2 regions of the Paenibacillus sp. J22P218 genome follow, and region 2 is predicted to be linked to the other one. Evidence: riboswitches for the same ligand, from Rfam matches in the RefSeq annotation. Region 2 holds a riboswitch; the other holds the start of a gene.
The links. Region 2 has a riboswitch for cyclic di-AMP ahead of AC0YN0_RS17475 (APC family permease). Riboswitches for the same ligand answer to the same signal wherever they lie in the genome.
Positions count from the first base shown of each region.

Region 1: linked by a shared signal. The riboswitch ahead of AC0YN0_RS30275 (C40 family peptidase) and the one ahead of AC0YN0_RS17475 (APC family permease) in region 2 are both predicted to bind cyclic di-AMP.

Region 1 covers NZ_JBWDNL010000011.1:35,125-49,934, forward strand. Annotated here, with positions in the region: gene AC0YN0_RS30240 (hypothetical protein) at 141-821, opposite strand; gene AC0YN0_RS30245 (hypothetical protein) at 818-2,020, opposite strand; gene AC0YN0_RS30250 (anti-sigma factor family protein) at 2,098-2,655, opposite strand; gene AC0YN0_RS30255 (RNA polymerase sigma factor) at 2,652-3,236, opposite strand; gene AC0YN0_RS30260 (YwhD family protein) at 3,382-3,903, opposite strand; gene AC0YN0_RS30265 (M1 family metallopeptidase) at 4,011-6,029, shown strand; gene AC0YN0_RS30270 (hypothetical protein) at 6,057-6,884, shown strand; cyclic di-AMP (ydaO/yuaA leader) riboswitch at 7,237-7,430, shown strand; gene AC0YN0_RS30275 (C40 family peptidase) at 7,434-7,910, shown strand; gene AC0YN0_RS30280 (MFS transporter) at 8,038-9,264, opposite strand; gene AC0YN0_RS30285 (GNAT family N-acetyltransferase) at 9,364-9,885, shown strand; gene AC0YN0_RS30290 (EAL domain-containing protein) at 9,901-11,139, opposite strand; gene AC0YN0_RS30295 (hypothetical protein) at 11,317-11,616, opposite strand; gene motA (flagellar motor stator protein MotA) at 11,864-12,664, shown strand; gene AC0YN0_RS30305 (flagellar motor protein MotB) at 12,648-13,475, shown strand; gene rluF (23S rRNA pseudouridine(2604) synthase RluF) at 13,552-14,256, opposite strand; gene AC0YN0_RS30315 (NAD(P)H-binding protein) at 14,265-14,810, opposite strand, start outside.
Region 2 covers NZ_JBWDNL010000003.1:623,923-638,732, reverse strand. Annotated here, with positions in the region: gene AC0YN0_RS17510 (family 43 glycosylhydrolase) at 1-447, shown strand, start outside; gene vanT (serine racemase VanT catalytic subunit) at 780-3,029, opposite strand; gene AC0YN0_RS17500 (D-alanyl-D-alanine carboxypeptidase family protein) at 3,026-3,832, opposite strand; gene vanG (D-alanine--D-serine ligase VanG) at 3,829-4,896, opposite strand; gene AC0YN0_RS17490 (hypothetical protein) at 5,106-5,855, opposite strand; gene AC0YN0_RS17485 (response regulator transcription factor) at 6,102-6,791, shown strand; gene AC0YN0_RS17480 (sensor histidine kinase) at 6,791-8,227, shown strand; cyclic di-AMP (ydaO/yuaA leader) riboswitch at 8,427-8,623, shown strand; gene AC0YN0_RS17475 (APC family permease) at 8,721-10,547, shown strand; gene AC0YN0_RS17470 (glycosyltransferase family 39 protein) at 10,798-12,093, opposite strand; gene AC0YN0_RS17465 (LbetaH domain-containing protein) at 12,289-12,990, shown strand; gene AC0YN0_RS17460 (hypothetical protein) at 13,101-13,631, shown strand; gene AC0YN0_RS17455 (glycoside hydrolase family 5 protein) at 13,681-14,810, opposite strand, start outside.

The DNA.
Region 1 (14,810 bases), on a different contig from region 2:
AGATGCGGGGCTTTGCCGGGACAGCCCGGAATGCTGTTCGGCACGCTTCCCTTGCCTCCATTGTAGCGGCGTTGCATGCTGCCTGAAAGGGAATAAATGGTTTAAATCGAATGCGGCTATGAACCAAGCCTCTCTACCAACTAGTAACCCCGATGCTCAACCTCTAGTCCCTTCGGCAAGACGAGCGTGAGCTGCGAGTCGTATGTATCGGTAACGAGACCGCCGTCTCTGCGATCAAGCGTGCCGATCATCATATAGAGCGTATTGCCGACAACCGTCGTCTGCATCAGCTCTTTGTCCGGTTCGCTAATCGGTTCAGCCGACCAATAGCGGATCTGTCCGAATAGCTTTGCCTCGCGCGTATCCGACTCTCCAAGCACAACCCCGCCAATCGATTGCACGATGACTTTGTTCACGTTATCCGGCACTTGCAGCGAATGCGGCTCCACGAAGACCGATCGTTGCGTCGTTTGCAGGCCGCGTTGCAGCTCATCGAATAAGCCAGTAGACATCAGCAGCGCAAGCCCGAGGCTTGCAGTGCCGATAAGGCCTACAAAGAACACGCTTATCCAATCATATCTGACGATGGCAAGGTCGCTTCCGGAGAACTTCAAATATAATAGCAGCTCCAAGCCAAGCAAGATGAACACGATCGGCGCAACCCATAACAGCATTTCATAGGCTTCAATGTCCTGCCAAAGCGATGCGGCAAGCGCCGCACCAATCAGCATTAACGTAACACCCATCGATAGGGAGCCTACTCGCCAAGTGCGAATCCCTCCATCGGGAAGGGGACGATTCAACGTATCTAACGCATTCATTGCATGTCCTCCTCTTGCTTGGATAAAGTCGGCGGCGGTGGCGGTGCCATCGTATCATGCCGCCCCTCGGAATAGGTTTTACCGCCAAACACAAGCCGCATGCCGACGATAATCATAACGAAAGCGACGACCGCCGTCGGAATCATATATTTCAGTTGCAAGTATTGGGTGTAAATTTCGTTGGAATATCTCGATGCCACTTCCGCGGCTACACGGTCAAGCAAGTAGTAAGCGCCGAAACCAAGCAATGCGAAGCCGAACCAGCGTTGGTACGGTACAAGCTGCGTCAATACAGGCTCATCGCTAAGCGTCTGACGCTCGTAGCGTGACGTCTGCTGCAGCGCATCGAAGAATGCGAAGCACCAGAACAAGGGCAATAAGAAGAAGAACAATGACAATCTGAGATTGTCCATAATGTAGACGGTGAGCAAGAAGCCGCCCATCAATTGCAGGCCGCGCTTTTGAAGACCCAGATACAGATGGCCTGCCCCGGGGAAAATCGATAGCGCAATCGCCAGCACCTTGCTTTTGCGTCCCGAAGCGATATGCGCCTCAAGCTCCTCGAACACCGCGCGATCCTCCATACGCTCACCGCGCTGCTTCGCATGCATCTGCTGAATCGCATCGAACATGCTAAAAATCCAAATAATCGGAAGGCCCAGCAGAAAGATGAGCAGCGCTGCCTTACCCGTCACCACACTCAGAAACACGATAATCGCGAACAGCCCGATAAATGAAATGAGAAACGTAATGCCGCGCTGCATCAGACCGAGACTCATATGACCAAGACCAGGCAGGAAGGAAAGCATAATCGTCCTCGTCTTCTCTTGCTGCAGCTGATGCTGCATATGATACGCCTGAGCCTGATCATACGGATTGAAGCTTGATTCCGCCCCTCCTTGACTCGGGTACGAGCCAAGCATCGGAGGCACTGCGGGCGACCCCGCATTCACTCGTCCCGAGAACAGCGTTATAAGCATATCGAGCATATTGATAGACCAACTGACCGCCATAATAAAGAATCCAAAGAAAGCGAAGCCCTCATCCAAATTGTTCGATATGCCAAAAAGGAACATGAAGAACATAGTTCCGAAAAACGATCCTCCATATAATACGAACCGGACGGGACGGCCTAAGTAACCATGACCTACCCCCGGTAAAAACGACAGTAAAAAAGCAGCTAACGGGCTTTTGTTCATTCTAAATTCCTACCTCTCTGTTCATCGTACTCCCGTGCATCTATCTTCATCGAGCGAAGCCGTACATACGCTCTTGCTTACCTGTACCTGCTCTCCCGAATGCCATCCAGCCAAGATCCCGTACGATCAACCATACGATCCGACCATGATTCGGACGGTAGCGACGGCAATTGCTCTGTTGCCTGGGGAGGTTGAACGACGGCCTCCTGATCCAGCTTGGACAGCTTGTCGGACAGACCGGCGAATGTACCTGTACCCAAAAGCAGCAGCGTAATAGATGCCGCTATCGTATATTGAGCGACCGGATGCTGCAGCCAAGAACGGCGGCGAGCAGGGCGGGGTGATGACTGAACAACCTTGACCTCAGCTGCAGCTGCACTCTCTGCATGGAGCTGTGCAATGACCCGCTGCTCCAATATATCCATATCCGGCAGCAACAGCTCACTCTCTGCTTGCGTGGCCTGGGCCGCATCCATAAAGCGCTGCAAGCAATGTTCGCACTCAGCCAAATGCCCATCAACGAGCTCGCGATCCTGCTCCGATAGACGATGCTCCACGTAGTTCTTCATCATAGGTTCGGCTACATGATCGACCGTCCCATCTGCACCTTCTCTGCTTGCTATATGCTTGTTCATTCAAAATCCTCCCTTCGCCAATGCTTCTTCATCCAGCTTCGCGCCCGGTACAGCCTGGATTCGACGCTCTTGCGCTCCAATCCGGTTTCGACCGCAATCTGTTCATACGATTTGTCTTCCATATAATAAGCGGTGACAACCTCGCGATAATTTCCCGGCAGCTCGTCCACCCGCTCACGAATATGCCGTAAATGTTCTTGTTCCAGCGCGATCGATTCCGCGGCGGGAACATGGCTGTCATCATGCAGCTGCTCCTCGGTCCGCAGGTTCGCCTCGCTCTCGAACAGCTCCTCGGGTTTCCTTGCTCGGCTGCGCTTGTAATCAATCGCGCGATTAACTGCTATTCGTGTAATCCATGTCTTCAAACCGTCTAATCGGCATTCCGGGAGGGAGCGATAGATTTGAAGGAGCACTTCCTGTGTCACATCCTCCGCATCATGCGGCGAATGCAGCACGGCATAGACGGTTTTGTATATATACGGACCATAAGCTTGCACGAACGGTCGATAATGCTCGGGCCCGCCGCTCTGTACCGCCTTGATCCAATCCGTATCCTGAATGTCGCTCTCCTCCTTCCCCATACAATAGACGACAGAGACTGTCCTATACCCTGCACTTTTTTAAAAACTTTTTTAGACATAACGATGAAAACCCCACCATTCGCAGTCAAGCTCATCCCTGCGAACGGTGAGGTTCTCCCCATTATTTCACTAGCAAAGTCGGAAATTACACCTCAAGCGCTTGCTTGAGCTCATCTGTCGAACGATTCCACCACTCGGCGTTGTGCTCCACGAGCAGCTTGCGCAACGCGGCTTTCTCCACATCGCCAAGCTCGCCAAGAACGATACGGCGCTTCAATGAATAATCCAGCTTGTTGACGTGATCGGCGAGAATCTTCCACCCGCGGCGCGCTTCCGTATCGATCCACATCTCGCAAGCCGTAGCGCCTGCGTAATAAGCGCCCTCTTCATTGCGATCCACCGCTACCCATACGATCCAGCATTGGCGGCCGTTCGGCGTATCTTCCCGGTTCGGCGTAAACTTAATGCCGCGCTCGATCTTGCTCTTCGCATGCATCGCGCCTACATCGATATAGGCCTCTCCGTTATCGATAATGATGCAGGATACTTGGCTCAGATCGATGGATCCGGCTCCGAAACCTTTATGTTGTTTGTTGCTCACAACGTTGAGCGACAGTTGTTTCTTCTCTTTCTTCTCTGGCTGTTCTTGCTGATTCTGATCATCCATCCCTGCATTCACACCTTCCCCGTACAATAATTACATTTTAGCTAATAATCCTCGAAAAGCAAACATATACATGCTGTAGATGCTTGTCAACGGGAGGGAAACGTTCAATGACTCCACGCAACGTCAAACGAATCTTATTAGTTATGCTCGGAATTGTACTGCTCGGCGTGTCTGTGCAGTACGGCTTCGGGAATGCTTGGCAATCGCAGTATACCTATGCATTAGCTCCCGCGGCGATTGCCAAGCAGCCACCGCCCGCTTCTGCCCAAAAAACGGCCAAGCCGCCCGCCCAGCAGCAACCCGACACGGGCGCAGCGCCTAAGCCGCAATCGCTCAGCAAGCGTGTAGTTGAGTACCACATGAACGTCAGCTTGCGCGAGGACGCTCGGCATTTGGACGGCGATCAGATCGTAACCTGGACCAATCCCGGCAAAAAAGCGGTGTCCGAGCTCTACTTCCATCTGTACCCGAACGCTTTCCAGTCCAAGAAAACAACGTTCATGAGCGAGTCAGGCGGCAAGCTGCGCGAGGACAAGGCTACGGCGGACAGCCTCGGCTTCATGAACCTGCTGTCGCTTCAGACGCTTGAGGGGGAGAACCTGCTGCCTCGCCTCCATTACGTTCAGCCCGATGACGGCAACGTCAACGATCTTACGCTGGTCAAGCTCCGCCTGCTGGAGCCCGTTGCGCCAGGCAAGACCGTAACGCTGCGCATGGGCTTCGAGGTGAAGCTGCCCGAAGTGTTCGCCCGTATGGGCTACTCCGGCAACTTCGTCATGGCGGGCCAATGGTTCCCGAAGGTAGCGGTCTACGAAACGGTGGGAACGCGAGGACGTACCGCCGAAGGCTGGAACGTTCATCAATACCACGGCAATTCCGAGTTCTATAGCGACTTTGGCATTTACAGCGTGAAGATCAACGTACCTGAGTCTTATACCGTTGCAGCTACAGGCTTCCAAACGAAGACGGCTGAAGGCGGCAACGGAAGAAAGTCGTATCAATTCTACGCGGAAGACGTTCACGACTTCGCATGGTCGGCATCGCCCGACTTCGTCTTCGCGGAGGAAGCTTTCTCGGATAAAGGCGTGCCGGGCGTTCGCATTAAGCTGTACCTCGACCCGCTGCATGCCGACCTCCAGGAACGTTACATGCATGCGGCCAAGTCCGCGCTCTCCAAGTACGCGCAGTGGTACGGCGAATATCCTTACAGCACGCTGTCGATCGTTGTCCCGCCGAAGGGCGGCAATGGCGCAGGCGGCATGGAATACCCGACGCTCGTCACCGCGTTCGCCGCCGAGAAGGCGAATCCCGGCTACGACCTCGAGCGTACCGTCGTTCATGAGATCGGCCACCAATATTGGTACGGCATGGTTGCCTCCAATGAATTCGAGGAAGCTTGGCTGGACGAGGGCTTCACCTCCTATGCCGAGGATATGGTCATGGAGTCCGCCTACGGACTTGAGCCGAACCTCAGGATTGAAGCGAGCTATATGACGGACCCTGCGCCGCTTAAGCAGCCGTCTTGGGCTTATAGCAGCCATAATCAATACGCGGAGAACGTCTATCTGCGCGCGAAGCTTGTCCTTGTCGGCATCCAGCATCAGGTCGGCGACAAGACAATGGCGAAGATTATGCGGACCTATTTTCAAAAATACAAATTCAAGCATCCTTCGACTGCCGACTTCCAGCGCGTTGTCGAACAGGTAACGAAGACGAAGTGGCATGACTACTTCAGCGGATACGTTTACGCGAACCAAATGTCCGACTACTCGGTCGAATCGATTCAAGTGAAACCGACTGAGCAGGACGGCCAGAAGCTCTATGAATCGACCGTGCTCGTGAAGCGGAACGGCGGTGTAAGCGGTCAAATCCCGATCACGCTGCAGTTCACGGACGGCGCGACGGTGACAAAGCTATGGGATGCCGACGACTCCCACGTCCAGATTACGCAAGTGCATACGGCTCCTCTGCAATGGGCGATGATCGATTCCGAGCATTCGAACGTACTCGACAATAAGCTCATCAACAACTATATGCAAGCCGATCTGCCGGACAAGACGCGCATCCGGTGGGGCATCAGCGTATCGAAGCTGATCGAGGGACTGTTAGGTACGCTGAGCTGGTAAGTATAAGCGCGCAAGGAGCGATCGAATATGAAAATGTATATGAAGCAAGGTTGGCAGCTTGCGGTCAAGCACTTCCACCTCATCATTCTGTTATTTCTGTATCAGTTGCTATGGGGCTTCTTCCTCTATCGATTTATCGATTCGGTCGTCTCGCCCTTGCTGCGCCGGTTTCCAGCTGCATACCCGTCTGATACAGCCGTTCACCTCTTTCTGACCGAAGCGCAGTTCCAACTGCTGAAGACGGACATCCTTACGCCTTATGTATGGATGCTAGGCGGCTTGTTCGCCATCCGCATGCTGCTGACTCCCCTGTTCAATGCCGGACTGTTCTATTCGCTGCACCATTCTAGTACGCGAGGCGAAGGCGTGTCCGGCGGCGGCACTAAATTTGTAGAAGGCATTCGCAAAGCTTGGAAACCGGTCATGGTGCTCCACTGGGCGGAGGCCGCGCTAACACTTGCTCCCGGATTCTGGGTGCTGCCTCATGCGCTCGACGCATACCTGCAAGGCGGATCGAACGTCGACCTGCTGCAATCCGTCCTTCCCGGCGCTGGACTATGGCTGTTCTGGGGCGTGCTGCTGCATCTGCTCTTCCTGGCCATGCAGCTTGGCGCCGCTTCAAAAGAAGGCATCCTCCACTCGCTCGGGCGCGCTCTGAGGCATATCATCTCATTCGCTGCCATCTCGCTGGTTATGTGGGCCATCGGAGCCGGATTAGGACTTCTCATCACCGGCGTATCGCTGCTATGGGCCGGACTATTCGCGCTCATCCTTCATCAAGGCTACAACTTGGTGCGAACGCTCGTCCGAGTATGGACCATTGCCGCCCAATACGAATGCCTGCAATCCAAGTAGCTTCATTATCTTAGCCCGCTTTAGCTCAAATACCCCCGAATTTACGCCTGTCCTATTATGGCGAATTCGGGGGTTTTTACGTTATCATCCTACTAATGACGGCGACAGCCTTTTTTGCTAGAAAGATGAGAATCCTCTCACCATTAGTACCTTGGGGTCATACTTTACAGAATATCCACATAATTAATGAAATCGAGTATCGATTATTTAGTCCCTCGGTCCTAGTTGCGGCTTAAATATTACATGAAAAATGATTATACGAAGCAGTTTGTCAAAAGATTACATGAGAATTATTAGAATTTTGTTAGAAAGGCAGGAGATCAATGAAAATAATCGAATAATTGTCAAGAGCAAAACAAAACTGCCTAATTTCCTAGCGGAAAACGGGGGAACCACTCTGGGTGAATTGATTCCGACGCCACGGCTATAAGTCATACCGCCTCTGTAGAAGAGGACATCATCGACTTGTTCGTAGCGCCTGAGGAATCATAGGGAACCTTCAACCGAACCCCACAGCTAACCTCGTCGGCACCGGAAGGAGTTTCACAATTGAAAAAGGTTACCGTAATGCTTTTGGGGCTTGCGCTCTTGCTCGCTTTTCAAGCGGGAAGCGTTTTCGCAGACTCCAAAATGAACGGATTTATCAATGACGTCATTGGTACTCCGTACAAAAGCGGTGGAACTACCGCGAAAGGCTTCGATTGCTCCGGCTTCACGAGCTATGTGTTCGCTAAGATGGGCATCGATCTTCCTCGCGTTTCCTCCGATCAAGCAACAGTTGGCACGAAGGTCGCTAAAGATGACCTGATTGCCGGGGATCTTGTGTTCTTCGACACAAGCGGCGGCAACAACGGCGCAATTTCCCACGTCGGTATCTACATAGGGGACGGCAAGATTGTACACGCTTCGGTTAGCCGCGGCGTTGTAGTCGACAAGCTCGATTCCTCTTACTACAAACCTCGTTATGTGACAGCACGTCGCATTCTTAGCGAGGAAGCATTCACTACTTACGCCGACGCAAAATAGTTTCACCCTTTACAACAAAGCCGCACTCTGTTCGTCCACACGAGACAACAGTCTGCGGCTTTGTTGTTTTTCTGACAAAATAGGCCACCCCAACAGCCTGCGGGCTGTTGGGGTGGCCTATTACTTTCTATCTATTACGCACAGCATCGCGCCGCTGCGACTGCCCTCTGCCCAGCACAAGCATTGCGCCCAGTACGAGCAGCATGATCAGAACCAGTACGCTTACATACCAAAGCGTAACCCCGCCGTCATATCGATCCATGAACCAGCCGGTAACGCGAGGGAAGATTGCCCCGCCAAGCCCGCCGCATGCTACGAGCAGGCTCGTCGTCCGCTCAGTCATGCCTGGGATTAACGCGTTCGCATAGACAAGGGCGATACCGAATATACCCGAGAAGAACAGACCGCTTAAGGCGACGAAGAAGAGCATCGAGCTGAGTTGACCCATGAGCGCCATTAATGCGAACACGATCGTTGCTCCGCCAGTAGCAATAAACAAATACTTCGCGTACCCCATTTTCTCCGCCAACGTGCCTGCAAATATACGTCCGAACACCATTGTTGCCCAGAACAGGCTGAGCGCTGCCGCAGCACTCGACTCATCTACCTGCGAACGCTCAATAAGCAAGGAAGGCAAGTAATTGGAGAAGCTCATCTCCATGCCTACGTAGATCATGAAGAACGCTGCCGACAGCAGCAAGAACGGAAGCGCAGTGCGCGGATAACCGAATAAACCGGTTCTTGCACCCGCCGTCTCTTGCTCCAGGCTGCTGCTCACCACTGCTTTCGGCGGTTGAAAGCCGATCTGCTCGTCCAGCTTGCCGAAGGACATCGTGAGCCATAATACGAATGTAACGCCCGACAGTGCCGCCAGTATCGGGAACGATACCTGCCATACGTTCTGAGCGATCAAGTAAGCGGCTGCAACCGGTATAATAAGCGCGCCGACGCCAAAGAACGTTTCCAACCGGCTCATCGCCGAAGCCTTGCCCTTAGCAAGGTCGATAATCATCGCGCCGACGACCGCTTCCGTCATGCCGAAGCCGAACCCCGCGAGAGGAGCAACGGCCAGCATCCAGCCCCAGGGAAGAAGCAGGCTGTAAGCGGCTTCGCTTAAAGTAAGCGCGCCAAGCGCAATAAGCACCGCGCCTCGCTTGCCGATTCTTGCCGTGATGGAGGGAGCCAGTATGACACCGACCAGGAAGCCGAGAAATTGATTCATAATCCATTGTCCGCCGTCTTTGTACGTGAGCCCATAATGATCAATCAGCTGCTCCAGTATCGATCCGCCTACCACATGCGCAATACCGATTACCAAGTAAGACAGACAGCCGATCCATATTAACTTCTTCATGCCGTAGTTCTCCTTATGTCCGCGCGCCTTCTGGCGCCTATCTGATATACTTATTCGTAAGTATCCAACTCATTTGCTCCGTCCGGAGGTTATAAGAAATTGAATCATTTAAACCACTCTTCTCATTATAAACGCTATCCGATTCAAATGACCATATGTCCGCTGGAAATACAGCATGCTGTCGAAATATGTAATTGGAATTACGAGCCTCCCTACGACGTCTACCACTGGCCAACTTGGGAGCAAATGCAAAAGGACGAAATCGAATTCGGCGATCCCGTCCTGCGTGCGCAGCAATATATAGCAATCGTTGACGATAGGTCGAGACTGATCGGCTTCGCCCAGTTGTTCCCCATGACCGACGTAACCAGGCTCGGGCTCGGCCTTCGGCCCGATCTATGCAGCCGGGGTCTTGGACCTTCCTTCGCTAAGCTAATTGCACTTGAAGCGCGAAGAAGAATGCCTCAGCATGAGATCGACTTGGAGGTGCTCGCTTGGAATACGCGAGCCGTACGCGCCTATGAACAGGCGGGCTTCCGCATTACCGATACGTATGCCCGTCCTTCTCGGAACGGTTACGCCGAATGCCACTGCATGGTGTTCGAGCCCATCCAGAGCTAACAGCTCTGAATGCAATTATATCGCTTGCGTGCCATGCTCTATATCGATTACATCCGCGAATAAAATAAGTCCAGGTCCAACAAGCACCGATATCGTCCGAATCCATGCATGTGTATCGAGATCCGTATAAGCTCTCGATACAATCGATCTTCGATCCTCGTTCATCTGTACGATGTTCGGAACGAAGTAAGGCCGCCAGCACCAGTTCGCGCCTCGGAACTGGTCCTCGCTCCGCCATGAGCCGTCAGACTCGCGAAAATAGTTCGCCGATAGCTGGATGCCGTCCTGATTGCACAAGTACACGCGAATATAGCTCGTGTCCAGCTCCGGCAGAAGCCGCAGAGCCCAATCGTCATTATTTTCCGTAATGCCATCGGAGGTTTCCACAATATGCGCGAGTTGCTTCGCAAGCTGCTCGGCCTTGACTTGCCAATCGCGCTCCGAGATGACGTGATGCAGCAGATGCCTCTCCAGTTCCTCTACAATAATCGGAGCGAAGCAATCGGGATCGCGGAAGTCCGCCTCGGCCCTCGCGAACATGAACCCTTGCACATAACGCGCGCCCGCTCGAATCGCCCTGGCAAGATCCTCTCTCGTCTCGACACCTTCCACGAGCAAGGAGGCGCCGATCAGCTCCGCCATATCTGAGAAGGAGCGAAGCACGCCGAAGTAGCCGTCATGCGTTGCGCTCCTCTTAATCATATGTATATCGATCTTCAGCAAGTTAGGCTGAATCTGAGCAATACGGTCGAAGCTGCTGAAACCGCTGCCTACATCATCAATTGCAATCTGACAGCCTTGCTCCCGATAGAGGTCTACAACGGTGCGAAGCACCTCCATTGAGCCTTGGAAGCTCTGCTCCGTAATCTCAATAACGACTTTCCTTGGGTCAATGCCGTATTTCTTAAGCAGAGACAACGTGAACAGCTCTCCGGATTGCTCATAACGATAAATCCAGGAAGGCTTTAGATTAATAAACAGCATAGGAGGTTCATCCATCTGACCCAGCTTGGCAAAAGCCTGCTCGCGCAACAGCCGATCCACGAGAATATGCTCCTCATCGGGCACCGTCTCATCACTAAAGAAAGGCCCCAAGCTGCGAACAGAATCTCCCTTTACCGCTCTAGCCAGCACCTCATAGCCCATAATTCGCCGAGTATCCATCGCTATGATCGGCTGATAGTAGGCTGCTAGCTTTTCGTCTTGTAGACCTAGCGCTTTTGGTAGTGCTATTGTAGTGTGACCATCACTCATAGCGCTCTCCTTTGTGTTACTCGCATGTTATATTATCTACCATATTAATGAGTACCATTGTAAATGAATCGACATTAAATGTAAAGAAGCGACATATTAACTGCCATTCCGACTATTTTGTCGAATGATACATCTATTATATAGTAGCAATCTAACAGCATCTGGAGAAAAGGTGACTTAGATCAGTCTAACTATGCGTGTAACCTGATTGCTCTGGGATACTTCTATAATATGATGTTTGCTGTTGTAAGTAATGACGCCTTCGCCGACCTTAATTTCCGGATTCTCGCCCAGTCCGAAAAACACGTCGTCAGCCAGCGCTTCCATTACCTCATGACGGTCATCCTCATGCAGCGCTTCCCATTCCTCGGTTTCCATCTCAAAAAACGTGTAGCTGTTCTCAATCTCCGCTACAGCCTCCGTCAACTCTTTCAAAATATCCGCGTATTCTCTTGCATGTCTTACTCCCATGTTCATAACCTGCCTTCTATTATTAGTGTCGTTTATCGGGCTTGCTCCGCATGTCTTCATCGGGCTTTCAAATCCCCAATGCATATGGCCTTATACTCCTATTTTACATCATTTCGACAATATTAAACGTCTTCCGCCCCAAATCGTTTCGTTTACTCTAATCTCAGCCACCCTATTTGTCGATAATAATAGAAAGTAGACAAGCGTAAACGCTAGAATATTTAATTCGAATACGTACTGGACGGGGTGTATGATGAAAAATTCAACAATTATAGGTATTGTACTAGGTCTTGTCGCTGTTTTGGGAGGTATGGTGTTTAAAGGCGCTCATTTATCGTCTCTAGCCAATCCGGCCGCATTCATGATTATCATACTAGGTACAATTGCAGCGGTCATGGTTGCCTTCCCAATGTCTGAGCTCGGAAAAATCGGTAAACTGTTCAAAATGGTTTTCTCCGAACAAAAGCTTATGCAACGCGATCAGCTGATCGCTAACTTTATGGAATGGGCATCGATCACGCGCCGCGAGGGCTTGCTTGCGCTTGAAGCGAAGGTCGACGATATCGAAGATCCGTTTCTCCGGAACGGCATGCGCATGATTATCGACGGCAACGACCAAGACTTCGTTCGCGACGTCTTGCTTGAAGACATTGCCGCTACCGAAGATCGCCACAAAGCCGGCGCGCTCATCTTCACGCAAGCTGGTACCTATGCGCCTACGCTCGGGGTACTCGGCGCCGTTGTCGGTCTCGTCGCGGCACTTGCCGACATGAGCGACATGGAGAAGCTGGCTCATGCGATCGCCGGCGCTTTCATCGCAACCTTGCTTGGTATATTCACAGGTTATGTATTATGGCATCCGATTGCCAACAAATTAAAGCGTTTGTCGAAGAGCGAGATTCAAATCCGCCTAATGATGGTTGAAGGTCTGCTGTCCATTCAATCCGGCGTATCGACGATTGCGATTAACCAGAAGTTGTCCGTATTCCTCACTCCAACAGAAAGAAGAAAACTGAGGGAGAAGGAGGAAGGCGCCGTTGAGCAGAAAGCATAAGCATGACGATCACGAAGAGCATGTAGACGAATCTTGGCTCATCCCTTATGCCGACTTGCTGACCCTGCTGCTTGCACTCTTCATCGTTCTGTACTCCATGAACTCCGTTGATGTGAAGAAGTTCGAGGAAATGTCCAAGGCATTCAGCATCGCGCTTAATAGCGGCAGCGGCATACTCGATAGTCCGGCAATCACGCCGGAAGGCGATTCTCCCGATAAGCCGAAGGAAGATCAAATCAAAAAAGACGATAATCCGAAGGATCAGAAAGAACAAGATGCACAGAAGCTTCGCGAGGCTGCCTTGAAGCAAGAGCAAGAGGATCTCGAGAAACTGAAGAAGCAGCTTGACGAATATATTGATAAAAACGGCCTGACAACCGATCTGGAGACGAAGCTCAATATGTCCCAGCTCATGATTACGATCAGCGACAATGCGCTATTCGCTCCTGCACAGGCGACCGTCAAGCCGGAATCGAGAGAGCTTGCCATAGCCATCGGCAAGATGCTGCAAGGATATCCCGATTACGAAGTCATCATATCCGGCCATACCGATACGACCCCCATTTCGACCGTCTTCTTCAAGTCCAATTGGGATTTAAGCTCGATGCGGGCCATTCGGTTCATGGATATTTTGCTGGAGAACAAGCAGCTTAAGCCTCAACAATTCAGAGCCGTCGGCTATGGCGAGTATCAGCCGATTGCCGACAATAAGACGACTGAGGGCAAAGCGAAGAATAGACGGGTCGAAGTATCGATCTCGCATACCGTCGCCGATCCAACTAATCAGCAAGTCATTCCAGCCGCCAAATAAATACGAAGCCCCGGCAAGCTGCTTCATCGCAGCCTGTCGGGGCTTTATACTTTCATCGGAATTAACATAGATAAGGTTAGCTGTTTACCTCATACCCCAGTGTCCGGAATAACGCCGACTTCTCCGCCTCCGTTAGATCACGCCACTTCCCGGATGCGAGCCCGCCAAGCTGAATATTCATAACCCGTACACGCTGAAGCTTCCTGACATGATAACCGAACGCCTCGCACATGCGACGAATTTGCCTATTCTTTCCTTCGGTCAGAATAATGCGGAATACGCGGTCTGTCACACGCGTTACCTTGCAAGGCAGCGTCATGCTGCCGAGTATGCGCACACCCTCCGACATGCCTCGAACGAAGGAATCGTTAATAGGACGGTCAACGGTTACTATGTATTCCTTCTCATGCTTGCCTTCCGAACGCAGAATCGGGTTCACGACATCGCCATCATTCGTAAGCAGAATGAGGCCCTCGGAATCCTTATCGAGTCTTCCGATCGGGAATATGCGTTCCTCATGACCGATAAAGTCAACGATATTGCCTTTAATATGAAGCTCAGTCGTACAAGTAATGCCGACAGGCTTATTCAACGCAATATATACATGCCGTTTCTGTTCGCCAATCCGTCGTCCATCCACGCGCACATCATCGCCTAGCTCGGCTTGGCTGCCGAGCACGGCCGTCTCGCCATTAATCGTAACTCGGCCGCTGTCCACCAGCTTGTCCGCCTCGCGGCGCGAGCAGTAGCCCGTCTCACTAATAAACTTGTTAATTCTCATCTGTATGTTCACCTCGCCTGTATATGCCCTATCTCAGCAATGTCGCCCGAAGCGTACACCTTTACTTCAGGACTCCGCTGAACGGTCCTATTCTGCCCTTGCCCATGCTGCTCCGCCCATGCGATTCGAGTAGCCCGAAGCATTGCAGCAGCCACTACATCGCCGCGAATCGCCCTATACCTGCGCAGCGGTCCGACCATCGTGAAGCCAAGCGCCGTTGCCAGCCACGTCCCCACCGTCTCGCCTAGCCGCTTTTCTTTCCGGTGACCAAGCAGCAACGACGGCTGGAAAATATGGAGCAGAGGTATTTCCAGCTTCGCAAGCTCCTCTTCAAGCTCGCCCTTTACTCGGCTGTAGAAGAAAGCCGAGCTCTTGGAAGATCCCATCGCCGTAATTACAGCGAACTGCGATGCATTCACTCGCTTCGCATAGCGAGCCAGCGCGAGCGGATATTCCAAATCAACCGTGCGGAACGCTTCCTGCGAGCCCGCCGCTTTAATCGTTGTTCCAAGCGCGCAATAGACAATATCGGCCTCTACGTCCTGCAGCGCTAA
Region 2 (14,810 bases):
ACGGTCGTTCAGACGAAAGGTGATATTACGCCTGTCGGTCCTGCACCGCTGCCGAATCCGAACCGTAAAGTGTATGCTGCGGAAGCGGGCAAGCTAGGCGGCGGCGCTGCTTTGGAGCGCAATAAGCAGGGTGTGAATGTGATCTCGCAGTTGCAGACGGAAGGCTCGTATTTCGAGTTTGGACAGGTAGACGGCGGCTCTGGCGGGCGCGCGGCTATTCATGTTCGGTATGCGACGGAGGAAAGACTCTCCAAGCTGCATCTCACTGTTAATGGCAGCGACTATTCGCTGCTTAACGCGTTGTCCACGGGCAGCGAAGAAACGTTCAGCGAGGCGGTTACGATTACGGTTAAGCTGGAATCGGGCAGTGACAATACGATACGCCTGACAGGCGGCAAAGGCGCAATTGTCGTAGAAAGCATTGCCGTCAGTCCGTTTAACGATTAACTCCCTATACCAAGAAGCTCGAGCTGCATGCGGCTCGGGCTTTTTTTTTGACTAGTTTTGGGCAGGGTATTCGATGCTATGTTGGATAATGGCAGTAACTTTTCATCGTTTTGCTGTATCGGACGAGCTATATTGGATATTTGCAGCATACCCGACGGTCTTGGATCTAAAAAGGAGTCAAATGGCCAAAGTTACTGCAAAAATCCAACATAGCTTCAAGGAGCAGCCAAAGTGCCGTCTCTATGATGCAAATATCCAACATAGACAGAGCGAGAAGGGGCCTAATCAGCAAGCATTACTCGGATATCAAGCTTCCACCCCAACCGTCAACCTCAGCCCTCGTGTGTATACACGCGGGCGATTCGGCTGCCGAGGCGGCTCAGGATTTCGTTGGTCAGCGTTCCGCAGCGCTTCGCAAGCTGGCCGGCCGCGATCAGCTCGTCGCCGTCATGCCCGATCAACGTAGCGGTGTCGCCTTGCTGCGCCTCCTCGATGCCGGTGACGTCAACGATCATCTGATCCATGCAGATGATCCCCTTGATCGGGGCCCGCTGGCCGCGGATCAGCACATACCCGCCGCGTTCGGAAAGCTCGCGGGGGATGCCGTCCGCATAACCAATCGAGATCGTTGCGATCCGTACGTCGCGTTCGGGGACATACGAATGGCCGTAGCCGACGGGGCTGTACGCTTCGACAGCCTTGACCTGCGTTACCGTCGCTCGCAAGGAGAGGACGGGCCGCAAGTCGACCCGCGCCAGCGGCGTATCGTCTTCGTGGCTCATAAGTCCATATAGGGCAATGCCGGGACGAGCCGCATCATACACGCAGGACGAATAATTCAATAACCCGTAGCTGCTCTGAATATGAGCGATTCCGGGGTCGAAGCCGGCGGCGCGAATGAGGCTCATCGCATGATCGAACCGCTGCAATTGCCGGTGAGTGAAGGTCACATGCTCCGGCTTCCGGCTGTCCGATACGGATAGATGGCTGAACGTGCCGGTCACTTTAAGACGCTTGAACGTGTAGCAGGCGAGCAAGCTTTCTGTATCGTCATGCGGTACGCCGAGCCGATTCATGCCGGTATCGATCTTTACATGCACGTTCAGCGCCTTGCCGCACGCGTCCAGCTGCTTGCCGTATTCCTCGCTTACGAGCGTCTGGGTGAGCTTGTACCGTTTGAGTTCGCCCGCCCGACGAGGGGAAGTGTAACCCAATATGAGAATATCGCCTTTCACGCCATGCTTCCTTAATTCGATCGCTTCCTCGATCTCGGCGACTGCGAGCTGCTTGATGCCCAGCGCATTCAAGTGCCGAGCGATACGGACGCTGCCGTGTCCATAAGCATTTGCCTTTACAACGGCGATAACTGCACAAGAATCGGGAAGCACTCCGTTTAACTCGGACAAGTTATGCCGTAAGTTCGGAAGGCTGATCTCCGCCCAGGCGCGGTGAACAGCATGCCCTTTAACAGCTTCTTTACTGCGCGCGCGAATAAGAGACAACCTCTCCTCCGCGTAAACCGCGATCATCGAAGCCAAGATGGACAACAGAGCGACAGTCAAATAATGAACCAAGCTGTTCGTAACGAGCAGTTCGGTTTGCCCCGCTGTTTTTGCCCCGAACCGAACGAGGACGATGATCGCAGGATGCAATATATAAATCCAAGTGCTGAGCTGTCTCATGTACAATCCGGCGCTTTTGCCGATTCCAAGCCAGTCTTTACCCGTTAGCAGGCATTGGAACAGGAAATAGACGGCGGGAGCGAGAGTCAGGTACATGCTGTCATGTCGAGGCCATTCTAGCCCTCTTAAAATAATGCCTTCGGCAAACATCAAGACGGTAGACACCGTAAACCAGGCGGCATTAGCCCTAAACGAAAGGGGCTTGCGCCAACCAGAAGTCTGCGGATCCGCTGTCCGACGAAACGCCGCAAAGGCGCCCAAAGCAAAGTACATAGGGGCGAAAAAGATCCCGTTGCGCGTGTAATCGAACAAAGTGAACATGCCATCGTACAACTTCAACAACGTATCATTGGTAGCCGTTAGACCGTAGTAGCTATCGCCGAACAGTCCGATTGCATATAGACCGGCAGCCGCAATCAGCATTCCCTTCGGCGACAGACGGCTATAGAGCACATAAGTGATGTACATTCCCAAGATCGAAGCGGGCAAATACCATAGATGATAAAACGTTCCGTTAAAAATCAGATCGCTGGTCAATCCCGCCCAGCTGAATCCGGTTTCCGCCGCTGAAAAATAGCCCGCGTAAACATTAATCGGGATATAGATTATAATTGCAATTACATAAAGTTTCCCCGTTCTCAGCGCGTATCGATGCAACGATTTCGAGTTTCGATTGCTATCATCGTTCATCTTTTTGCGGAAAAAGAAGTAGCCCGAAGCGATGAAGAAGAAAGGGACGGCGAGGCGCGCCGCGATGCCGGTCAGCAGAAAATCGGCATCCGGGCTGTACGTCATAAGCGGACCGGTATGAACAGCTATGACGAGCAAGGCAGCTGCGATTTTGAACCAATCGATGTTGATTTCAGCCCCGCCCGAGCGGCTGCGCTGCGCGGTGATCACGACGGAATCCGTTCCCGTTCATGCATGATGGTAACGATGAAACCATCCCTGTTGTTGCCCGACCATTCGTATCCGGTGGCATCGCTACTCATCGGAATTTCAATACTCCTTGAATGGCTTCCTTTCACGTAAAACACCTCTGCTGTTAGCTTTCCCTCGCTCCAATGCTCGTAAGGATTGTCCGCCGTGAATCGTTTCATATACTCAAGATATTGCTCCAAGCACCAATCATGCCGCTCCATAATCAACGAATGCGGAGCACCGATATACCGATAATGCCATGGCTCGCTTGCAATGCCTGTCACCGCTTCGAAGCCTTCCTTATAGCGCTGGATGAAGCCGAAGGCGGCCGCCATGCTCTTGAAGGCGGCGAATTCGCCATGGTCGGGCAGCGAAGGGCGAATGTAATCGACCTCGCCGCTCAGCTCGCCAAGATCGACGGCAAGTCCGGTCTGATGCTCGCTTCGGTCAGGCAAAGCGACATAGCTTGCCGTAAAGTCATAGCCGTTCTCCGCCAAGGAACGGTCGTAGATTTGCTGCTGCTGTTCGCGGGTGCGATAGCCGCTGACGATTCCGATGCGGTCCGATAAGCCGCTTGCCGATAGCCATAGCTCCAGTTGCCGCAGGCATGTCCGTTCCAGCTGCGGGTTTCGCTCCTCTGAGCTCGCTCTAAGCACCGACACGACAGGAGCAAGCTGATCGGCGTGCGGCGGCGAGGCGACCGGATGCTCTCGATTCACGAGCACGAGGTGTCCGGTATGAATCAGGCTGCTGTCCAGGCTGAACATAGTCGCAGGAGTCATCGTGCCCGCTCCTTTCCGGCGATGGCTTGCTCGATAAGCCGGTCCATCAGCTGAGAATACGATACGCCGCTATGCCGCATCATGTTCGGGTATCGGCTGGACGCGGTGAAGCCGGGCATCGTATTGACCTCGTTGAACACGATACGGCCATCGTTCGTGACGAACATGTCCACTCTGGCGAGACCCGAGCAGCCAAGCGTCTTGTAGATGATTTGCGCCGCGGCCCTCACTTGTTCGGCGATTCCTGCCTCCAATCGGGCAGGAAGGCGAATCTGCGAGGTGCGCAGCGAATACTTCTCGTCATAATCGAAAAACTCGCCCGCCAGCTCGATCTCGTCGATCTCGGCGATGAACGGCTCGTCTCCGCTGCCGAGCACCGCGCAGCCAACCTCGAAGCCGTCGATATTTTGCTCGATAATAACTTTGCTATCATGGGAGAATGCCTCCCGAATGCCTTGAAGCAGAGCTGCAAGATCATAAGCTTTCGTAATGCCGAACGACGAACCCGATCTGGAAGGCTTCACGTACAAAGGAAAACCAAGCTTCATCGCTTCGCCCGCTGCCGCCTCCCAATCCTCACTCTCCCATACAGTAACCGAGGCGGCTGTCTGAATGCCTGCAGCGCGAACGAGCGTACTCGCTATCGCCTTGTCCATGCTTATTGCCGATGACATTGTATCGCACCCGACAAAAGGTATGCCTGACAGCTCTAGCAGCCCTTGCACGGTTCCGTCCTCGCCATTGCGCCCATGAAGGACAGGGATGACGGCGTCAAGAGATACGGTTCGATATTCAGTACCGGTTAGTTCGACGATTCCAGCTATAGAACGGCTAGGCGATAGGAAGGCAGGGATACAGCTTGCATGGTAATGCCAGCGATCGCTCCTGATCTCATCGGTGCTTCCGTTATATCGATACCAAGTGCCTTCACGCGTAATTCCAAGCATAATGACAGCGTATTTGGAGCGGTCCAAATGGTCGATCACCGAGGCGGCCGATTGCAGCGACACCCCGTACTCCGTAGACTTTCCTCCGAACAGAACGGCTATATGTTGAATGGTCATTAGTTATTTTCTCTCCTCTCGAATTCCGAGCTTGCCCTTGATTATAGGGAGCGGAATTAAATAATCCGGAAAGAAAACATTAAGAACTATTAAGATCGCTTAAATATTTTCATAAAAGTTCACAGACGCAGGTAGCAAAAATAGAAGAGGATGTCCCGCTCGTCATTGCGGGGCATCCTCTTCTATTTCGTATAACTCACGGGCAATGATTACTTCGCTGCCGCAGCTTCCCACTCTGCGATTTGCACATTGTATTGCTCGAGCAAAACGCTCAGTGCTTGCTTGATAGCCGCTTCGTCGTCGGACTGAACAGCCTTTGACAAAGCGATCTCGGCACGAATGAACGACATGTCCGCATCGATTGCCTCCGTAACGGTAACGGCAGCTTCAGATGCTCCTAGTGTGAAAGCGGCTTCGTCGTTTTGGCTCACGCTAATGTTGATAGGCTCTGCATTTATCATTTTAATATCGTCCAGCTTGATTGGCTGGGCGCTCACGGCTTTCGTCAGGTCGACACTCTTCAACTGAATTCCCGAGGCGCTTACGGAAGTCAGCGTAGACGTGCCTTCCTCGAGCTTTGTCAGTTCAATATTGTCCGTTACTTCGAAAGCAGGTACTTCGCCTTCTGTGAGAGGGAGGGCTTGGACGGCTATACCGGCGTTGTGGAATGAGATCGCCGTCCCGACATGCTTCTCGTATTGCTCCAGCGCCTTCTTCCAGGCTGGTACGGTCTCCGGCGCATATTGCTCGGCAAGCTCAACGGGATTGTTGAAGCTGTACACGACAGACGAGGCTTCCAATGCGCTCGCCTTAGTTAGCGTAGCTAACTGCTTCGCCTCCCCCTTGGGCGGCGTATCTCCGCTTGCGCTTGCTGCGCTCGATAGGGACGGAGCGGCAATTGCGCTTAATAATAGTGCGGACGATAGGACAGCTCTGGAAATGACTAGTTTGTGGTTCATATTTATTCACTCTCCTAATTGGTTTGTGTTACAGCTCTAAGAGTATCGGACGAGTGTGGCACAACGTTGGTGTATTTGTGGAAAAACGATGGCATGACCCCATTACTGGGGCCTGCTTGGTATACTTGAACCATAAGAATGGATCATTAAAGGCTTGAATGGGAGGGCATGGCATTGAGCGCTTCGCTTACTAATTATCGCATCGCCGTCGTGGACGATGACCAGCATATACGCCATCTAGTTGAAATGTACTTGCGGAAGGAAGGATACGAGACGATCGGAATGGAATCCGCTGAAGAAGCTTTGGCGTTATGGCGGACGAGCCCGCCCGATCTATGGGTGCTTGATATTATGCTGCCCGGCATGGACGGCTACGAGCTGTGCAGGCGCATTCGCAGCGAAGCTGAAGTGCCTATCATTATGATCTCGGCCAAGGATACGGAGGTCGACAAAATATTAGGACTAGAGCTTGGCGGCGATGACTACATGGTGAAGCCGTTCAGTCCGCGAGAGCTTGTCGCCAGAATTAATCGGCAGCTGAAGCGCTGGAACAAGCTGAATCAGGGAGAGGAAGGAATGTTTCCTGGACATGGAACGGGAACGGCAATTGGCTCTGATCCATCGCTGCTGGGGACAAGACTGGAGCTAGGCGAGCTCAAGCTGCTGCCGGAGGAGAGGCGCGTATTCTGGCAGGAGACAGAAGTCGACGTGACGAGCAAGGAGTTCACCATGCTTAAGGTGTTCATTGAGCAGCCGAACCGCGCTTTTACAAGATCCGACCTTCTGACGCTCGTATGGGGCGACGATTATTTCGGCAGCGACCGCGCCGTCGATCATTTGATTAAGCGAATTCGCAAAAAAATCGAGCATCTGCCCCTTGAATCGGTATGGGGCCACGGCTATCGGATGCGCACGGACAGGGGTGTGAATGCATAATGAAGCTCGTTCATCAGATCAATATTGCTTTCGGCGCTGCTCTTGTAATCGTGTTGTCGGTGACGGCGGTATTGATCCATTTTGTACTGCTCGATCATTTCATGGTAGCACAGAAGGAAGATATGAAGCAGGTAAGCGCAGAAATTACGAAGTCGCTGGAGAATCATACAACATTGACAGCCGTTACATCGCTTGAATCTGCAAAGCTTTCAGGAGAGGCGGTTACGCTGTCGCCAGTTACGGCATCGGGTATTTCGGCAATCGTAACGGATAATAACGGCAATTATGTCGATGTGGATACAGACAAGCTGATCCCGACGGCCACGATCAATATAATCAGCTCGAATGCGGTGATACTGGAGGCGGCGACGGCGGCACAATCGGGAACGGTCCCAGCCGCGACGGCCCAAGCAGTCGAATCCATTAATTTGGATAAAATCTGGGACGGCAGCGACAGTCGGTATTTGGTCGACGTAACGGCTGTTCCCCAAGGCAAGCTGACGCTGTTAACCTCCGTTAGCAAGATCGAAGAAATCGAGCGTGCGCTGCTTGGACGTCTGCTGCTCGTATTCGCGATTGGCGGCGTTCTTATACTCGTCCTTAGTCATCTCATTACGAGGAAGCTTATTAAGCCGTTAATCAGGCTGAAGGAGGAGCTGACGAAGGTGAAGGGAAGGCAATTCGCCGACGTGCAGCTTGTGAAAGCGAGCGGCGAGATCGGCGCAGTCGCGCGGACCGTACATGAAATGGCCGGCGAGCTGCATCGGTTCAATCGGGCGCAGAAGCAGTTTTTCCAGAATGCTTCGCATGAACTGAAGTCGCCGTTAATGTCAATCGCGGGATATACGGAAGGTATTCGGGACGGCGTGTTCGAAGGCGAATCCGTTCGCAAAGGGTTGGACATTATATTAAGCGAGAGCGCAAGATTGAAAAACATTGTGACGGAAATGACACTGCTCGCCAAGCTCGACAGTGAAGAAGACATTTATAAGCCGGTTGTCGTCAACGTCAAGGAGCTGCTTACGGAAACGATCGAACGCGTCAACCCTTTGCTCGTCAAAAAACAGCTGGCCCTTCATCCGTCCATCGACGAGCATGCCGATATGCTCGTACTCGCCGACCGGGATAAGCTGCTGCAAGCGCTGCTTAATATTTCGTCCAATGCGGTTCGCCATGCGAACAAGCATATTTATATTCATGCGGCGGTACATGGCGGACGAATCGAATTATCGGTTTCCGATGACGGCAACGGCATCCCCGAGGAACTGCTGCCTTACCTGTTCCATCGCTTCGTGAAAGGCAAAGACGGCGAGAGCGGACTGGGGCTCGCGATTGCCCGCGCGATTGTCGAGCGGTGCGGCGGCAACATTATGGCGGCCAATCGAGCAGGCGGGGGCGCTGAGTTTTCGCTCGCTTTCCCCGCTGCGACAACATGACGAATAACTATTTTCAGGTCTGTAGAGGATATTGGGGCGATTGAACGATTAAAATGCGCAAAGCAGGGACGTGCGCCACGTCTTGCGGTCATGTATGCGCATTCATGGATTTTCTATCGCTTTTTTAACGTTTTTTGAACGAAAACGTTGGTTTACATTCCATTCCCAGAGGACTATGATCGTAATGCACTAAAATATATATTCACGATCGCTGAGTTTCCGCTCCCGAAGCGGAAAGCAGGGGAACCAATCGCGACGCGCAGCATAAGCGAAAGCTTGCTACGTCGCCGGGGTGAATCCGAGAGTCGCCGTCTTCATGAGAGCGCGCTCGAGGTAGGGCGACTCTAAACGCCCGAATCCGTCAGCTAACCTTGTAAGCGTGTATGGAGAGGTGAATCAACTACGGCTCGTCTTATAGCCGCGGGGATTTCCCTGCGGCTTTTTTTGTTGTGCTCTTTTTTAAGGAAAACCATTCTTTGACGGCGGTGACAGCATGTTAGCTTCAATCAAAAGATTATTAATCGGTCGACCGCTCAAGTCGAAGGAGCTAGGCGAGCAGAAGCTCGCGAAGACGAAGGCGCTCGCTATTCTGTCTTCGGACGCATTATCCTCGGTTGCTTACGGTCCGGAACAAATTCTGCTTGTGCTAATGACGATTGGCGTAGCGGCGTTCTGGTATTCTGTTCCGATTGCAATTGGCGTATTGATTTTATTGACGGCATTAATTTTATCGTATCGGCAAATTATTTTCGCTTATCCGCATGGCGGCGGCGCTTATGTTGTATCGAAACAAAATCTCGGCCTGTTCCCGGGGCTCATATCAGGCGGCGCGCTGCTGGTCGATTATATATTGACCGTTGCGGTAAGCGTATCGGCCGGAACCGACGCGATTACGTCGGCTTTTCCCAGCCTGCATGAATACACCGTCCTGATCGCGGTGATCTTCGTCATCTTCATCACGATATTGAACTTGCGGGGCGTGACGGAATCGGCTTCGATTCTCTCTTATCCGGTGTACTTATTCGTGCTGGCGCTGTTCATCATGATCGGCGTCGGTATCTACAACATCGCTACCGGTCACGTATCGCCGGAGCTGCATCCGCCGCTTGGCACGCCGGTTGCGGGTATTAGCTTGTTCTTGCTGCTGCGGGCTTTCGCATCGGGCAGCTCGGCACTGACGGGCGTTGAGGCGATATCGAACGCGATTCCTAACTTCAAGGATCCTGCTCCGAACAATGCGGCGAAGACGTTGGTTGCGATGGGAGCGCTGCTCGCGGTGTTATTTTCCGGTATCGTATGGCTCGCCTATTATTACGGGATTTCGCCAAAGGTGGAAGTGACGGTCGTATCGCAGATCGCCGAAGAGACGTTCGGACGCAACATTATGTATTATTTCATTCAAGGCACGACGGCACTTATTCTCATTCTTGCGGCTAATACGGGCTATTCGGCTTTCCCGCTGCTTGCGGTGAATTTGGCGAAGGATAAGTTCATTCCGCGCATGTTCACGGTGAGGGGCGATCGGCTCGGTTACTCGAACGGCATTATTATTTTGGGCGTACTGTCCATCATCCTCATTATTACGTTCCACGGGCAGACGGAGCATCTCATCCCGCTATATGCGGTAGGCGTGTTCATCCCGTTCACGCTGTCGCAGACGGGCATGATCGTGAAGTGGATTCGCGAGAAGCCGAAGGGTTGGGTAACGAAGCTTATCATTAATGCGACAGGCGCACTCATTAGCTTCGTTGTCACGATGATGTTTTTCCTAACGAAGTTCGAGCAAGTATGGTCAATTCTTATATTCTTGCCGCTAATCATTTATTTGTTCATGCGGATTAAGAAGCATTATGAAGCGGTAGGAGAGCAGCTGCGTCTGGCGACCTGCGAGCCGCCAGTTGCGATAGAGGGCAACGTTATTATTTTGCCGGTAGCCGGCATTACGCATGTTGTTGAGAACTCGATCAACTACGCGAAGTCGCTGAAGGCCGAGCAGATTATTGCGGTGTACATTCCTTTCGAGCGGGAGGATGAAGCGGCATTCGAGGAGAAGTGGGAGAAGTTTATGCCGGACGTACGGTTGGTGACGCTCCACTCGCCATATCGAACGATCATCCATCCGCTGCTCAAGTTCGTCGATACCGTTCAGCGTAAGGCAAGCGAGTCGAACTATCAGGTGACGGTTGTCATCCCGCAGTTCATTCCGAAGAAGGGCTGGCATAATATTTTGCACAACCAGACCAGCTTCATGATTCGAGCCAATCTGCTTCATCGCAAAGACGTGATCGTAACGACCGTTCCGTATCATTTGAAAAAATAATAAGTTGTTTAAAGGGAGAGGCTGCTCCATAAGCGTACTTATGGGCAGCCTCTTTTTTGTGGGGTTATTAATAACGGAAATTCCTCCCGTTAATTTCAGAGTTATTAGGCGTGAGAATGAAATAGCTCCGTTTTCTGGCGTTAATTTTTCCGGTTATTACTTCGAAATGGCCTTCAGTCCCGAAAATAAAAGGAGTAATTCCAGTTATTTCGGTATGGTGTTGGTATTGGTATTGGCAACCTTCGTATGCTTAACCGTGCAAGCTGCTTGAGCTTTTGGCGCGACTCGAGTGCAGCTGCGCTTTCGGTATGAACGCATGAATGGCAAATGCGGCATACATAATGAAGAACGACATGAGGAAATACCCATACCTCGAAAAGGTGATGAACGGAAGCGCCGTTACGATAAAATAAAGCGCCGTTAACCATAAGAGCGACAAATCCTTGCGTCGAACCTTCATCATTAACGTCATAATAAAGCCTAAGATTCCTATGCCGATCATAACGAAATGCGTTGACTTGACGAAATGCGGCTTTAGTCCGAAAATCTCTTTCCAGTAATAAGGAACTTTGAACATATCATTGACGCGATCCCCCGTGTATTGCCAAAGGTACGCCAAAGGCTGTGTTCGGAAGCCGTAATTTCGAATTTTCACGGCGAGCTCCTTCTGGAATCGATCCGAATCTATGCGATTGGTCGCGGATGCGATCTTATCGAAGTCGTCCTTGAATTTCTCGACTGCACCCGGCGGGTATTGCCATTCAAGCTGAGAGCCGAGCAGCGAAGGATTACCCGATGACAGCGTGAGCGGAATAAACTCATGGAAAACAATCGCGTTGCGGATCCACCAGGGAGACATGCACAGCAGAACGATGCCGGATACGACAAGGGCGGGCTTAATGAGCTGCTTCACCCGGTAGCCGTGAATAAGCATGTACACCAAGAAAACGAGCGGAAGCAGGGCAAAGTTAGGTCGCTCATAGATGCCTAGGCTCAAGCTTGCAGCAGCTAATGCGAATAACGGCAAGCTATGCCGTGTGACCGCCAAGTAGCCGGCATAAAGAAACAGCCAAAGGAAGAACTGGCCGAGCACCTCCGTAAGAATGAGGTTGGCAGCGACATAGTTCGGTATATAGAGCGCGAATAAGAGCGCTGCAATAAGTCCGAACCGTTCATTAAGCAGACGACGGCTGAATAAATAGAATAGAACGATCGTGCCCGCCAAAAACAATATTTGCACGACGCGGAACGCTTGTATACCGCCCCAATATCCGAACAGCTTCATACAAAAGGCGAGAACGAACGGAAGACCCGGCATGATGAATACGGTAGATACGTCCGGTTCATGGTAGGTGAATATTCCATGCTGCAGAAGCGTCTCTGCACTGCGGATGTACTTTACGTCATCGTTGTTATATTCGGTGAAGCTTCCGAGATACATGTCATGGCCTTGGCTGAATGTAATGTACGTGCTTATGATGACGACGAACGATACGATTAGGACAAGTGCGTGGCAGTTAGTGAATGACCGCCATTTGGTTAACATGGTGAAACACTACCTTTCTTGTTAAAAACAATACGCGAACATCTTCGTCGCATGAATTACTCATTGTAGCATGAGTTCCAGTTATATGGAATCAGACGGTCATATCTGCCAAATTGTTTCCTCGAACAGGGAAATCTATCGTTCGATACTCATATAGTTAACTATTGCTGTCAGTGAGTAGGGGAGATGACAGGTATGGGAAAAGGGTTTCGTACGATGGTTCATTTCCTGAAGCCGGAGGGTCCGTATAATCTGTTCGTTCGGTTCATAAGTCCGAACCCGGTTACACCTACCGTACCGAAATCGCGTGTGCCTGTCATAAGCAAGGAAGCGTTCATTAGTCCGTTTGTAAGCATAATCGGGGACGTGACGATTAAGGAAGGGGTATTCGTGGCGCCTAGCGCAAGCATACGCGCAGACGAAGGGACGCCGTTCTACATTGGCGATCGCACGAATCTGCAGGACGGCGTTATTTTACACGGGTTGAAGGATGAATACGTAACGGTCGGAGGCAGTCGCTATTCAATCTATATTGATTCGGAGGTTACGTGCGGACATGGCGCGATCATCCACGGACCTGCACGGCTTGGATCGGGATCGTTCGTCGGCTTCCATGCGCTCGTATTTGACGCGGAGCTGGGCAGCGGCGTATTTGTCTCCAATCACGCCGTCGTAACCGGCGGTGTCCGCGTCGCAGACAATCGGTTCGTTCCGCCGGGCGCGGTCATTGATACGCAACAGCAGGCTGATCGGCTAAGCCCGTTGCCGCTGGAGAAGCAGCAGTTCGCGAAGGAGGTTCAGCGCGTGAATCAAGCTTTTCCGTCCAGCTACGGCATGTTGTTCGGGGACCGTCGTTGCTCTTGCGGCCTTGCAGCGGAAACGCGCCGTCAGCAATGAATTCTTAATAGGATTAATAACTCGTTTCTTAATAGCGTACACTACCAGTAAAAAGTTAAGGTGGTGAAACGTCTATGAGGTGCAGAGCTTTCATAAGGGGATTATTGTTTGTGTGCGGTGTGATAGTAATCCAGATCCATACAGTCGGTGCAGAACCGCGCGGTGATGTTCCTCCGTTTGAGAAACCATTTTTAGATATTGGCTTTAAAACGGTTGAAGAAGCATTGCAAGAATGCGAAATGCTTCATCATAAAGAACTTAAACTGCCCTACAAATTGCCTCCGATCGCGTTTACCCATCACTTTGGCAGCTGCTATAACGACAAGGAATACCATAAAAACGATGAATTGGGTATCGAGTATCTTCATGAAAAGAAAGGCGAAAATCATTACAAGATTGATGTAAGACCAAGCTCGCAAAAATTCAACTTTGAAAAATCGAGAAGAATAAAACAAAGCTATACACTCCAGGACGGTAATCGGGCACTCTATATGGAAATGCGCATTCCGAAGTTCAAGAGAGGATTCAATATACTCGTATTTGAAAAGGACGGATGGCAATACCTCCTGTCCATTGATAGCCGAGTAGAAGACAAAGTAACGGTTCATACACTGCTTGAAATAGCTAACTCGATAAAATAACAAAGAAGGTCAACCCTTGCATCCATGCAAAGAATGACCTTCTTCTTATTTACTTCGTATACTTCTCGACCACAGCGGCAAGCTCGTCCCATTGCTCGCATTGCTCCCAGTGGAACGATGCCGGCAGCTCGTACATCTCTTCCCACGAACGCTTCTGCAGATGTGGCTTTAAGATTTGTTCCACGGTTATGACTTGCATAAGCGTTCTCATCCGGAACTGCAACGGATATCGCTCTTCCGCCGAGATTGGTTTGAAGTACGTCGCCGCCATGTAATCGACCAGCGCCTCGCCTTTTTCTTGCTCCTTATGCTGATTCCAAACCAGCTTGATCTCTTCGGTCAATTGACGCCAAGGCGTGTCTTCGCGCGGATACACAATTCCCATCGTAGCGGCGTCTTTGTACGTCCATAGCGCCCAAGAGACATCGTTGGCTTCGCAAAGGTCGAGCATATCCTCGATGATCGTCATTTGGAAGTCGATCTGCTCCTTCTCGAACACCAAGCCAAGCTCGCCGCACCAGAGCGGACGCTTGTATTTCTCCCGGATGCTTAGCAGCTTCCCGAACGCTTCCTTGAAAATCTCCCGTCGTCTAACGCGGTCCATCTCCGGCGTCAGAACAGCCGGCTCGTCGACGAACGGGTAGAAGTGGAACTCGTAAGCGACCTGCGGATCGTCGACCGGATCGAGCATCGTGAAGTCGGTCGTGAACGCATTGCCCTCGATGAAAATAATATGATGCTTGTCGTATTTGCGAATTTCCGCAATAACCTTCTCATAGAACTCGTTGAACACCTTCGCGTTCGTTACCATAGACGGCTCGTTGACGATATCGTAAGCAGCAATCCAAGGCTGCTCCTTGTAGTATTCGGCGATATGACCCCATAGCCCGATAACCGTATCGCGCAGCGCGCTGTATTCCCAGAACAGCGGCAGACCCGAGTTTGTGTCGCAATGCCAGTCCGGATTTTGCCCGCCGGGAACGGAGTGCAGGTCGAGCATCGCGTAGATTTCGTATTTCTCGCATAGAGCGATGATATGATCGAGGTAGACGAAACCTTCTTTTTTGTAGACGCCGGGATTTTGGTCATCGATGAAGTATTTATAGTTGAACGGAATGCGCAGATGGTTAACGCCGATTTTCTTCAAAAATTCGAAGTCCTTCTCGCCGACGAACTCCA